4 regions of the Pantoea nemavictus genome follow, and region 2 is predicted to be linked to each of the others. Evidence: predicted binding sites of a transcription regulator. Region 2 holds the regulator's gene; each other region holds the start of a gene.
What was found. The regulator LexA, encoded in region 2, represses DNA repair genes until DNA is damaged. The targets are predictions, from matches to a motif close to TNCTGTATGTACATACAGNA.
Positions count from the first base shown of each region.

Region 1: a site for LexA is predicted at 1,733-1,752, ahead of sulA (SOS-induced cell division inhibitor SulA). Genes of this name have one in related genera too.
Region 3: a site for LexA is predicted at 1,448-1,467, ahead of uvrB (excinuclease ABC subunit UvrB). Genes of this name have one in related genera too.
Region 4: a site for LexA is predicted at 1,919-1,938, ahead of WH298_RS16475 (DNA translocase FtsK 4TM domain-containing protein). Genes of this name have one in related genera too.

Region 1 is NZ_JBBGZW010000001.1:3,658,971-3,662,142, forward strand. It holds gene ompA (porin OmpA) at 1-870, opposite strand, end outside; gene sulA (SOS-induced cell division inhibitor SulA) at 1,221-1,712, opposite strand; gene WH298_RS16755 (TfoX/Sxy family DNA transformation protein) at 1,935-2,564, shown strand; gene yccS (YccS family putative transporter) at 2,561-3,172, opposite strand, start outside.
Region 2 is NZ_JBBGZW010000001.1:2,453,133-2,456,304, reverse strand. It holds gene dinF (MATE family efflux transporter DinF) at 1-902, opposite strand, end outside; gene lexA (transcriptional repressor LexA) at 1,039-1,653, opposite strand; gene WH298_RS11185 (diacylglycerol kinase) at 1,759-2,127, opposite strand; gene plsB (glycerol-3-phosphate 1-O-acyltransferase PlsB) at 2,254-3,172, shown strand, end outside.
Region 3 is NZ_JBBGZW010000001.1:3,429,165-3,432,336, forward strand. It holds gene WH298_RS15750 (ABC transporter ATP-binding protein) at 1-641, opposite strand, end outside; gene uvrB (excinuclease ABC subunit UvrB) at 1,547-3,172, shown strand, end outside.
Region 4 is NZ_JBBGZW010000001.1:3,585,674-3,588,845, reverse strand. It holds gene WH298_RS16475 (DNA translocase FtsK 4TM domain-containing protein) at 1-1,857, opposite strand, end outside; gene lrp (leucine-responsive transcriptional regulator Lrp) at 1,977-2,471, opposite strand; gene trxB (thioredoxin-disulfide reductase) at 2,992-3,172, shown strand, end outside.

The sequences.
Region 1 (3,172 bases), 1.2 Mb from region 2:
CTGAGCGCGTTTCTCAGACAGTTTCTGGTTGTACTGCTCTGAACCGATGCGATCGGTGAAGCCCAGTACTACAACAGAACCGTCTTTCGGATCCATTGAGCTCAGCTGGCTGTACAGCTGATCCAGAGCCTGCTGACCTTCTGGCTTCAGAGTTGCCTTGTTGAAGGTGAACAGAACGTCAGACTTCAGGGTGAAACGCTTGGTTTCAACAACTGGAGCTGGAGCTGGAGCCGGAGCTACAACTGGTGCTGCATCTTCATCCTGACCGAAGCGGTAAGAAACGCCTACGCTCAGCATGCTGTTGTCTGGACGTGCACCAACGGTACCTGCGTCACCGATGTTGTTAACCCACTGATAGTCCAGGCGAGTCGCCCAGTTTTTGGTCAGTGCGTATTCAACACCAACAGCAGCCAGCGGAGAAACGCCGGTGTCGTGGTCGCTGATACGGTTGCCAGTACGGCTGTCGAACTGAGTAGAATCAGCACGCCATACCATACCACCCAGACGGGTGTAGACGTCGAGGTCGTCAGCAATTGGGTAGCTCAGTTTAGCGGCCAGCTGAACGCCTTGTGCTTTGAATGCGCCGTTTACTACGTCGCCTTTGTTAGGCATACGGCCTAACCAGTCATAACCCAGCTCGAAGCCCAGGTACGGGTTAGCCTGATAACCCATGAACGCACCAGCACCCAGCTGAGATTCGTGAGTTGGACCGTCGTTGTTCACGTAATTGTTACCGTAGTAACCAGTATCGTGATACTGAGACCAGCCCAGTTTAGCACCGGTATACCAGGTGTTATCTTTAGGTGCGGCCTGCGCTACGGTAGCGAAGCCAGCCAGTGCCACTGCAATTGCGATAGCTGTCTTTTTCATTTTTGCGCCTCGTTATCATCCAAATAGGCAATGAGCAAAAAGGTTGCTCTTTGTGTTAATCCTTCGCCGGGTCTAAACGCTCGCTTTTGACTCTACCGAAAAAACGGAGGTTATTGAGCACCCTGGCGAGCTAAAGTCTACAACGAGATTGGAAACTTACAAGTATGATGTGACGCCGTGCAGCAAAAAAACAGGGATTTATACACACATTTTAACAAATCGCATGGCAAAATCTTCGCCATCAGAAAAGAAAAAAGCGGCTAAACCATTGTCATAGCTGGCGGGAAAAGAATCAGTGGCTTAGCGGCAACTTATGCAAAAAAAATGCTGAGAAAATTCCTGGAATTTACTTAATGAAACAAATCTGACGGAATTTTTGCGGCTTTGGGTTGTCTGGAGAGGGCATATTGGTGTCCCTGAGGACGCAAAATCAGACCAAGCGCTTCACCTTCGGCCGCTGCTTGTTCCAATTCCAGGCGCTCTTCATCACTCAATTCGTACGGAATCCAGGCTAGAACCACGCTATAATTACCCGTGCGCAATGCTTTCACCATACTTTCTACCGTATTAAAGCGCTCAGATTCAGTGATGTGCATACTCTTTTCTAACGGCAATCCCGACTGCTGCATCCAGCTACGGTTCAGTTTATGAGCTGGCGTTAGCCATAACTGCCAGCGTGATTGTTCGCTCAGCTGTTTTAACACCGGCAGCAGCATAAGTTGCATCATTCCAGGCTGTTCGCTGGAACGCAGTTCAGTGATTCCACCCAGCGAAGGCTTCGCTAAACTTGATGAAGCGTAACGATGAGAACGATCAGCAGGGCCAAAGAAATGAGTACGCATAATTTAATCACTCAGTAATGAACTGTATGAATATACAGTAATGGCTTCCTGGATAAAGATCAACCTCAATTTCTGAAAACGCCTCGCAATTTCTGCACAAGATTCCTTTCACACGCTTTTATTCATTGAACAGCTAAATCGTTTTTCATATCTTCTAAGCAGATGAATCAAAGAGCTTTTATAGGAAATTTCCCGTCCATGGAATGAAATTAAGGGAGAGTTATGAAAAGAAATAACCCGGTAGTTGAACAATCAAAAGCGCAGTTAGCTGCATTAGGAAAAATCGAATCACGAACCCAGTTCGGTGGTTATGCATTGACTGTTGAGAAGGTGATCTTTGCCTACATCAATGAGGATGCGCTCTATTTACGAGCCAGCGAGGCGCTTCACGTCTACAACGCACAGCGTTCACTCGAACCCCTGGTATACCGAAAACGTGGCATGCCGGTGACCTTAAGCTACTTCAAAGTTGATAAGCAATTGTGGCAAGACTCTGAGCGATTACTGCAGTTATCGGCCAGCTCTCTTCGGGCTGCTCAGGATGAAGCCGCGACAAGACTTGTCTCGCTGCGGTTGAAAGATCTGCCCAATCTTAGCCTGCGACTGGAGCTCATGCTGCATAAGGTGGGGATCTGCTCAGTGCGGCTACTTTGTGAAACGGGATCGCGGCAAAGCTGGCTGAAACTGCGAGCGTTGAATAAGCATATTGGGTTGAAAACGCTGCTGGCGCTGGAAGGCGCGATATCAGGACATCACGAAGCAGCACTGCCCAGTGAAATTAGAGAGGAACTCTACGCCTGGTATTTAAAAACGCTCCGCCAGCATGCGGCGGCGGAGCATTTACAGCGTTAGTGATTAACAAGGGTACGGCGCAGCCGGGCAATCTCAGGCATTAATGCGACCAACAATCCCAATTGTTGAATGACAAGGGGTGCGCGTGTATCTGGGCTGGTTTTCATCTCGCTCAGGCGCATCATTAATTTGTGCTGCATATCTGTGGCTTGAGCATCTGTGACACGTTCGATCTGCAGCACATCTTCAATGAAGCAGACCGCATCATCTAGCAAAGTAAGCAGCTTATTATCCGCCAGACGCTCGCGATGCGCTCCTAGCGCAGAGATATAGCTGAGGAAGGAGTGATTCAGGCATAACAGCCGAAACGCATTTTCACGTAGTGGTTGTTGAAGCTTGAGCTCACCACTAATGTTGGACACCACGGAGGCGAGCTCAGCATCGGCATTGTGCGCATCGCGACGCGCCACACGATAATCGAGGCGATTATCTTTACCTTGATGGTATTGCAGCATGATCGCATCCAGATAGCGGCAATTGGCGTCAAGTGTCCGATCGGCCACGGCGGTAATTTTACGAAAGCGCCAATCTGGCCAGACAAACGCAACAGCCAGCCATGCCAGTCCGCAGCCTAGCAAGGTATCGACTACGCGCGGTAACGCTACTTC
Region 2 (3,172 bases):
GCGCCGACCGCTTCACCGGAACAGGCTTCAACCGCATAGGCAAAGCCATCTAATGCGTAGGCAGTAAAGGTAAGGAACATTAGCAGCACCGCATTGACCGCCACGACATCCGGGCCAATGCGCGCACCGAGAATGGTGAGCGACGCGAAGCAGATTTGCAGCATAAGGGAACGCAACATAATGTCGCGATTGAGGCGAAACAACCGCGCCGCATCACCGCGCCAGCTATTTTTTAGCAGCGTGAAGTGGATACCGCGCAATTTAAGTACCCGCGCTACCATCCACAAACCCACACCCAGCGTGACATATTCGGCCAACGCCGTAGCCGCCGCCGCTCCCGCCACGCCCCAGTGCAGCTTGAGGACAAACAGCAGGTCGAGCAGGATGTTCACCAGATTACCGACGATCAATAACACCATCGGCGCACGCGCATACTGCACGCCCAGCAGCCAGCCAAGAATCACCAAATTAGCCAAGGTGGCCGGCGCACTCAGCCAGCGAATCTCAATAAATATTTTCGCCTGCTGCTGCACTTCCGGACTGCCGCCCATCAGTGCTGCCGCCAAACTGCTTACTGGCGTGCGCAACAGCATAAACAAGAGTCCGAAGACTAAAGCGATGAGCAGCGGTTGCGTCAAGGCGCGCGCCAGTGCGCTTTTATCATTCGCACCAAAAGCCTGCGCGGTCAGTCCGGTGGTGCTCATTCGCAAAAACAGCAGAAGCATGAAGATGAAACTGGTTGCCGTGGTACCCACGGCGACGCCAGCGAGATAAATGGGGCTATCAAGATGACCAATGACTGCAGTATCCACCACGCCCAGCAGCGGAACGGTGATGTTGGAGAGGATCATTGGCAGCGCCAGCCGCCAGAGTGCTTTATCTGAAGGGGAAAACAGCTGCATCAGCGCATTCCGTTGTTTGCGGTATCAGCGTGATAATGCGCCCGACAGTGCCGCAGAAAATGTCACAGAGAAATAAAATAGCAGACTGCGGTCAGCGCAGCATACGCCGCCGCAGTTGGGGAGGATCAGAAATTGATCAGAGCCATTCGCCGTTGCGCACAATTCCCACAGCCAAACCTTCAACGGTCAGTGACTGCTCGCGGGTATCAACGATAATCGGCTGGAAATCGTTATTTTCCGGCAGAAGATGGACAATCGCGCCCTGCTTTTTCCAGCGTTTCACGGTGACTTCATCATCAATGCGCGCCACCACAACCTGGCCGTTACGCACTTCCTGAGTTTTATGCACCGCTAACAGATCGCCATCCATAATGCCGATATCTTTCATCGACATACCGCTAACGCGTAGCAGGAAATCGGCGCTGGGTTTGAACAGGTTGGCATCAACCTGATAGTGCGCTTCAATGTGCTCTTGTGCCAGCAGCGGCTCGCCAGCAGCGACGCGGCCAATTAATGGCAAACCTTCGCTCGGCTCTTCTTCCATCAGCAGGCGTATCCCGCGCGATGCGCCGGAAACAATTTCAATAACGCCTTTTCGCGCCAGCGCTTTCAGATGCTCTTCAGCAGCATTGGGCGAGCGAAAACCCAGTTGCGCAGCAATTTCCGCACGCGTTGGCGGCATGCCCGTCTGGTTAATATGGTCGCGAATCAGGTCATAGACCTGTTGCTGCCTTGCAGTTAGCGCTTTCATCCCGCCCCCTGGTTGTTTATACAGTCGCTGTGAGTATATACAGGTATTCGCGAAATGAAAACCGTAACAGAGGGAAAAATCAGCGCATTGATGAATCTGGAATCCCTATCTCAAATGCGTCCAGAGCAGCGCGATCCAGACAAACAGAGCCAGTAAGATAGTCAGCAACACGGCAGCCGATCCCATATCTTTGGCACGCCCGGCTAACGGATGCTGCTCCTGACCGATGCGGTCTACCACCGCTTCGATGGCGCTATTAAGGATTTCAACAATGATGATAAGTACCACCGAACCAATCATTAACACGCGGGAAATGGCATCAACATCCAGCCAACAGGCCACGATAATAGCCACCAGCGCGGCAATCGCCTCCTGGCGAAATGCGGCTTCATGCTGCCATGCGGCACGCAAGCCCTGCCAGGAATAACCGGCTGCTTTCACTATTCTTACTAGACCGGTGACGTTATTTGCCATGTTTATGGAACCCTTGAACTATTTTGACGTCAATGTGTGGCAGTGGGAGGTGGCAGAGCCACAGATCTTCGCTGCGCTTTCTGGTATGCTTGCCGCGCTTTGCTAACAAGAGGCTTTAAGTTGTCTATGTCAGGTTGGCGTAAACTCTATTACAAATTATTGAATTTACCACTCTCTATTTTGGTAAAAAGTAAGGTCATTCCGACCGATCCCGTCTCTGAACACGGGATCGATCCGACACGTCCAGTGATGTATGTTTTGCCTTATGATTCAAAGGCTGACCTTCTCACGCTACGGGCGCAATGTCTGAAACATGATCTGCCCGATCCGCTGGCTCCACTGGAGATCGATGGCACCTTGCTACCGCGCCACGTGTTTATTCACGATGGCCCGCGCGTTATTCCCTATTTCGTGGCGAATCCGGAATCAGTAAAGCTATTCCACGACTATCTCGATTTGCACCGCAGCAACCCACAGCTCGATGTCCAGATGTTACCCGTTGCGGTGATGTTTGGTCGTGCGCCGGGACGTGAAATTCAGGGAGAAGCGACACCGCATCTGCGTATTCTGAATGGCGTGCAGAAGTTCTTCGCCATTTTGTGGCACGGCCGCGATAGCTTCGTTCGCTTCTCGCAAACCGTATCGCTGCGCCAGATGGCGACCGAACACGGCACCGACAAGTCGATTGCGCAGAAACTGGCACGTGTCGCGCGCATTCACTTTGCCCGCCAGCGCCTGGCCGCTGTCGGACCGCGTCTGCCCGCGCGTCAGGACCTCTTCAATAAGCTGTTGCAATCCAAAGCGATTGAAAAAGCAGTCGAAGATGAAGCGCGTAGTAAAAAGATTTCGCATGAGAAAGCTCAGCAGAATGCCATCGAAATGATGGAAGAAGTGGCGGCAAACTTCTCTTACGAAGCGATTAAAGTGACCGACCGCGTAATGGGCTGGCTGTGGAGCCGCCTTTATCAGGGCATCACCGTCCACGGTGGCGAGCGCGTGCGTCAGCTGGCGCAGGATGGCCATGAGATTGTCTATGTGCCCTGCC
Region 3 (3,172 bases), 980 kb from region 2:
CGATGCAGCAGCAGGAAGTAGTCGGCGACGCGACGAACGAAGGATACGTGCTGCTCCAGCAGCAGAATCGTCAAACCATATTCCCGGTTGAGCCGACGAATCAGATTGCCCATCTCCTCCTCCAGCCACGGCGACATCCCTTCCGTCGGCTCATCCAGAATCACCAGCTTCGGTTGCAGCACCAGCGCGCGCGCCAGCGCCAGATGTTGCTGCTGATCCATCGGTAACTCGCCGCTGCGTTGATGGCGCAGTGAATAGAGCGCAGGAAACAGATCAAACACCATTTCAGGAATGGCGCGGCTGCGATCGTCCTGTGCCGCCATCAGGGCAATCAGTAGGTTATCCTCCACGCTCATCTGCGAGAAGATATGCCGACCTTGCGGCACATAACCAATGCCGGTGCGGGCGCGCAGTTCCGCGGGCTGCAGCAGCAAATCTTCCGGGGGGGAGCCATCCTCCTGCCAGGTCATTGAACCGCTGTTAATCGGCAAACGACCCATGATGCAGTTCACTAACGTGGTTTTGCCCATGCCTGGACTGCCCAGCACGCCCGTGCAGGTGCCGGGTGGCAGATCGAGATCCACATCCCATAGGATGTGGTTTTGACCGTAAAACTGATTCACCGAACGTAAACTCAGCATCTGACATACTCCTTCCAGATTATTAGCCTGAATGCTCCCGCTCTGTGTCGTCTGGCATACAGTCGTGCACGATTGATGGACACCATTGTCGTCGGCAATAGCCGATATGGACTCGTCACTCCATACCGCTAATCATTGCAATTCCCAGGCCAGGTTAAAGATATAAGCGGGTCATCGTCTGAAACCGAGCAAATAAGCGCTTAAAAGTTGAGTAACGCTTAACAATTCCAGACGGTAATAAATTCGACTGCACTTTGACGGTGCTGACTACTCAACGTTTCTGGTGCATCTGATCGTTCGTAAAGCACGCACTGAAGAAATAAGTGGCCTTAACGGCGGGTTTTTCTACGCGGAAACGCCCGTTGATGGGCAAAAAGAGGAGGTTAATGCGACACGCAATGGGAGAAAAATAAATACGAAAATAAATTTTTTCGCCCTTAAAAAGACGCGGGAGAAAATTATACACAGCTGATGGGCTCGGGGCTGGATTCACTTATCCACCATTACTGTGGATAACCTTGTGCATTAGCGACTGAAAACCGGGCGCAAGCGAGTAAATTCGCGGCCTTCATACATTATGATGAGAATCTGGGCTTTTAGGTGAAATTTAATTAAAACAGCAGGTTAATTAAAATCAAGCATGCGATTTATCTGCCTTGTCATCAGACTGCAATTTAATGACACTCTATTGACAAATGTTAAAAGCGTCCTCCCTTTGGGGATAACATTGCGCAACAACAGCTTGCTGCTTGCCGCATAAATTGCACTGAAGAAAATCATCGGCACGTGCCATAATCGTGCAAGGTTACTGTAATTATGTCCAGTATTTTTTTCTGGCAAATTCGTCATAGCAGAGTAGAATTAGCAGCCTGCCCGCCGACTTCATCTGCTGGAACCGCCAAAACATGAGCAAAGCCTTTAAACTCAACTCCGCTTTCAAGCCTTCAGGCGATCAACCTGAGGCCATTCGCCGCCTTGAAGAGGGCCTTGAGGATGGGCTCGCGCATCAAACGCTGTTGGGCGTAACCGGCTCAGGTAAAACCTTTACCGTGGCGAACGTGATAGCTGACTTGAATCGGCCGACCATGGTGCTGGCGCCGAATAAAACCCTGGCAGCGCAGCTGTATGGCGAGATGAAGGAGTTCTTCCCGGATAACGCGGTGGAGTTTTTCGTCTCTTACTACGATTACTATCAGCCTGAAGCCTATGTGCCGAGCTCTGACACCTTTATCGAGAAAGATGCGTCGGTGAATGAACACATTGAGCAGATGCGTCTCTCGGCCACCAAAGCGCTGCTCGAGCGTCGTGATGTGATTGTGGTGGCCTCGGTTTCTGCCATCTACGGTTTGGGCGATCCCGACCTCTATTTAAAAATGATGCTGCACTTAACGCGCGGCATGATTATCGATCAGCGCAGCATTTTGCGTCGACTGGCGGAGCTGCAATATGCGCGCAACGATCAGGCTTTCCAGCGCGGGACTTTCCGCGTACGTGGCGAAGTGATTGATGTGTTTCCGGCCGAATCGGACGATATTGCGCTGCGTATTGAGCTATTTGACGAAGAAGTTGAGCGGTTGTCGCTGTTCGATCCGCTCACCGGCCAGATTGACTCCGTCATTCCACGCTTTACCGTCTATCCCAAAACGCACTACGTGACGCCGCGCGAGCGCATTCTGCAGGCGATGGAAGATATCAAAGTTGAGCTGGTGGATCGCCGTAAGGTGCTGCTGGAGAACAATAAGCTGCTGGAAGAGCAGCGCATTTCTCAGCGTACCCAGTTCGATTTAGAGATGATGAACGAGCTGGGTTACTGCTCCGGTATCGAAAACTACTCGCGCTATCTTTCTGGCCGTGGACCGGGCGAGCCGCCTCCGACCCTGTTTGATTACTTACCGGCAGATGGTTTGCTGGTGGTCGATGAATCGCACGTGACCATTCCGCAGATTGGCGGCATGTATCGCGGCGACCGGGCGCGTAAAGAGACGCTGGTGGAGTATGGCTTCCGCTTGCCGTCGGCGCTGGATAACCGCCCGATGAAGTTTGAAGAGTTTGAGGCTTCAGCGCCGCAAACCATTTATGTCTCGGCGACACCGGGCAACTACGAGCTGGAAAAATCGGGCAGCGAAGTGATCGATCAGCTGGTGCGTCCAACCGGCCTGCTCGATCCGATTCTCGAAGTGCGTCCGGTGGCGACGCAGGTCGACGATCTGCTGTCAGAAATCCGCAAGCGTGTGGAGATTAACGAGCGCGTGCTGGTTACGGTGCTGACCAAGCGCATGGCGGAAGATCTCACCGAATATCTGGTAGAGCACGGCGAGAAGGTGCGCTATCTGCACTCTGATATCGATACCGTAGAGCGTATGGAGATCATCCGCGATTTGCGCCTCGGCGAATTTGATGTGCTGGTCGGCATTAACTTGCTGCGTGAAGGGTTAGATATGCCGGAAGTGTCGCTGGTGGCGATTCTGGATGCCGATAAAGAGGGCTTCCTGCGTTCTGAGCGCTCCCTGATTCAGACCATCGGCCGCGCC
Region 4 (3,172 bases), 1.1 Mb from region 2:
GCTGTCCTGGACAGGCGCAGCGGGCTTCACTGGTGCCGGCGGCGCCGAATAGGCCTCCTGCTCCGGTGACGACCACGGACTGGACTCTGCACTCAACGACGGCAGCGGCGAAGGCTGCGGAACAGCCGGTTCCTGCCGCTGTTCAGGCTCTTCGGGCTCTGGCGTTGCTGAAAGCGTAAACAGCGGTTCACTTGGGCTATCATCGACCAAATCTTTCATTGGTGAGAAGTCGAAAGCAGAGGTCGTATCCAGATTGAATATCGGCGCCTCCTTAACTTCAGGTTCGTTATAGCGTTGTTGCTGTTGATCGGCGAACTGACGCGCAAGTTGCGCCTGCTGCAGTGCGTCCTCATCTTCAGGCTCGCGAACATCTTGCCAGCTTTCACCGTAGCGATTCTGCTGCTGTGACGCGAAAGCATCACGCAACTGCGCTTCCTGCAGTTCAATATCATCCTCATGCGAAGGAGCGCTAAAGGATGCCGTCATTTCCGGCTGCTGTTGCTCCGCATCTTTAGCTTGCTCTTCGGCCATACGCTGCGAAGGCAGCTTAATGCCGTATGAGGCCAACTCGCGTCGCGTTGGTAATTTGACTTTATTTGGCCGCGGTAACTCTGGGCCAATGCCCTGTTTTACCTGCGGGTTGTAATCACGTTCAGGCACAATATCGAAAGCAGGCGAGTAAGCAGCAGGTGAAGCAGCGGCTTTTACTGCCCCGGTTGCCAGAGATGCAGCGGCTACGCTATTGAATGATGCCGAAGAGGGATCGGCATCTTGCCAATTCCCCATACTCGGACCTTCATCATCATCGACAGGCGAAAACGGTGAAGGCACGGGTTGATTCGGCACTTCAAAGCGATAAAGCGGAGTCGCGGATTGTGGAATCGATTCTGGCGCCGCAGCGACAGGCTGAGGAGCGGGAATCGATACCGGCGCTGGTTCCACAGAACGAGGCATTGCGACAGGTTCTGCGGGTGCGTTGGCGACGGGTGCCGCTAAAGCTGGTGCTTGTTGTGCAGCTTGAGTAGTAACAGCAATCGCAGCGGCGGTTGCTGCACTGGCTTTTGCCAACAGCGGATCATCACCCAACTCTTCAGTAACCGATTCACTTACCTTGCGTGGTTTCGCCAACAGTACGTCATCGTCTTCATTTACAGACTGCGCAGCATGAATCGGAGGCGGAACATCATCAGTGTGTTCCTCATCGTCATATTCTTCATCTTCCTGCCACGGCTCATCATGACGTGAACGATTACTGGCGAAAGTTAGAACGCCCATCACCACGCCACCAATTTTCTCGGCAATGGTTAACCAGGACCAACCGGTATACAACGTGATTCCTGCCGCCCAAACGCACAGCAGCGTCAGCGTACCGCCGGCAGAACTAAACCATGGCGCCATCGCATTGCTTACCAGGCTGCCAATGACGCCGCCGGAAGCAAAATACCAGATATCATCAACATTAAGCGCCGCAAGGCCGCAGGTGGTCACGACTAATGCTAATACGCCAATCAGGCGCAAGCCCACGGCAAAGTAGTCAATGTAGTCCTGACGATCGCGCTGGCGGAAGGTGATCCAACACAGACCAATGATCACGGGAGGAATGGCGTAGGCCATCACGCCAAAAATGAACAATAGCGTATCTGCCAGCCATGCACCTACGCTACCACCCAGATTATGGATAGGCTCGTGCCAGGCGGTTTGCGACCAGCTTGGGTCTGAAGGGTTAAAACTAACCAGCGACACCATCAAATAGACGGCGAACAAGGCCACGAGAATCAGCAACGCTTCCAATAGACGGCGTCCACTGCTCAGCGGTTGTAACGAAACTTCTTTATCTTCTGTATATTCCTGGCTCAAGAGAACTCTCCAGGTGCCTGTAAATTAAGAAGGCAACAACGTCGGGCATGCCCGACGCTGGTCCTGTATGAATTCACAGGAGTGTACCGAAATCCTGCAAGCTTTGCACCTGCCCTGCACTACCGGGTTTTGATCACCAGACGATTGCTCTGTTTGACCTCTTCCATCACCACGTAAGTACGGGTGTCGTTTACGCCCGGCAGGCGCAGCAAGGTTTCACCCAGCAGCTTACGATAAGCGGACATATCCGGTACGCGGGTTTTCAACAGGTAGTCAAAGTCACCGGAAACGAGGTGACATTCTTGAGTTTCCTCAAGTTTTTGCACAGCGGCGTTAAATTGCTCAAACACATCTGGCGCACCACGATTCAGAGTAATCTCAACGAATACCAGCAGCGAAGCATCCAGATAATGCGGGTTGAGTTGCGCGGTGTAACCCAGAATGAAACCTTGACGCTCAAGGCGACGTACGCGCTCAAGACAAGGTGTTGGCGATAATCCAACACGTTTGGAAAGCTCGACATTGGAAATTCGACCGTCTTTCTGCAGTTCATTCAGAATATTTCTGTCGATACGATCTAAATCTTTTCCGGGGCGTTTCTTATTGTCTACCATTATTATTGTCTCTCTTAATTCCTTCCCTTTACCTGCCACACCCTGAAAACGCTCATTGTTCAGGGCCTTACTGAAGTGAAGACGATAAGCCTGTGCAGAAATGCGACCATCCGTATGACGCATGTTGTCTGTCCACATCATGCGTCATTACCAATGTCAGGCTGAGTTTATTCGGCTAAAAAGCCCAAAACGGAAATGAAATTCTGTTTTGAATCGCTAAATATTCTCTGCTTCTCCCAATGTTTTCGCAAAAGCGCAGGCGATTGTCAAAGTAAAACATCCAAATTCAGTACAAGATGCCAGATAGAGATCTGGGTTGCTGTTTTTAAATGAGAATTTTTATGCTGCTGCACCACTATTTGCCGAGCATTGCCCCCTTTTGGCGCAGCGCACGTGCAGAATCTGTACTCATCGTCTACGCCGCTTACAGCGATTGTTAACAAAATTGCTGAAGCCTTTTTTTGCGGCGTTAATTTCCCTACAATCAAAAACTATGTTGTCAGAAAAAATTGAGGAACGCATGAGTACGGCCAAACACAGTAAGCTGCTCATTCTGGGCTCCGGTCCAGCCGGTTATACTGCTGCGGTGTATGCAGCGCGCGCTAACCTGAATCCGGTCTTAATTACCGGGCTGGAAAAAGGCGGTCAGCTCACCACCACGACTGAAGTGGAAAACTGGCCAGGCGATCCAAACGATCTGA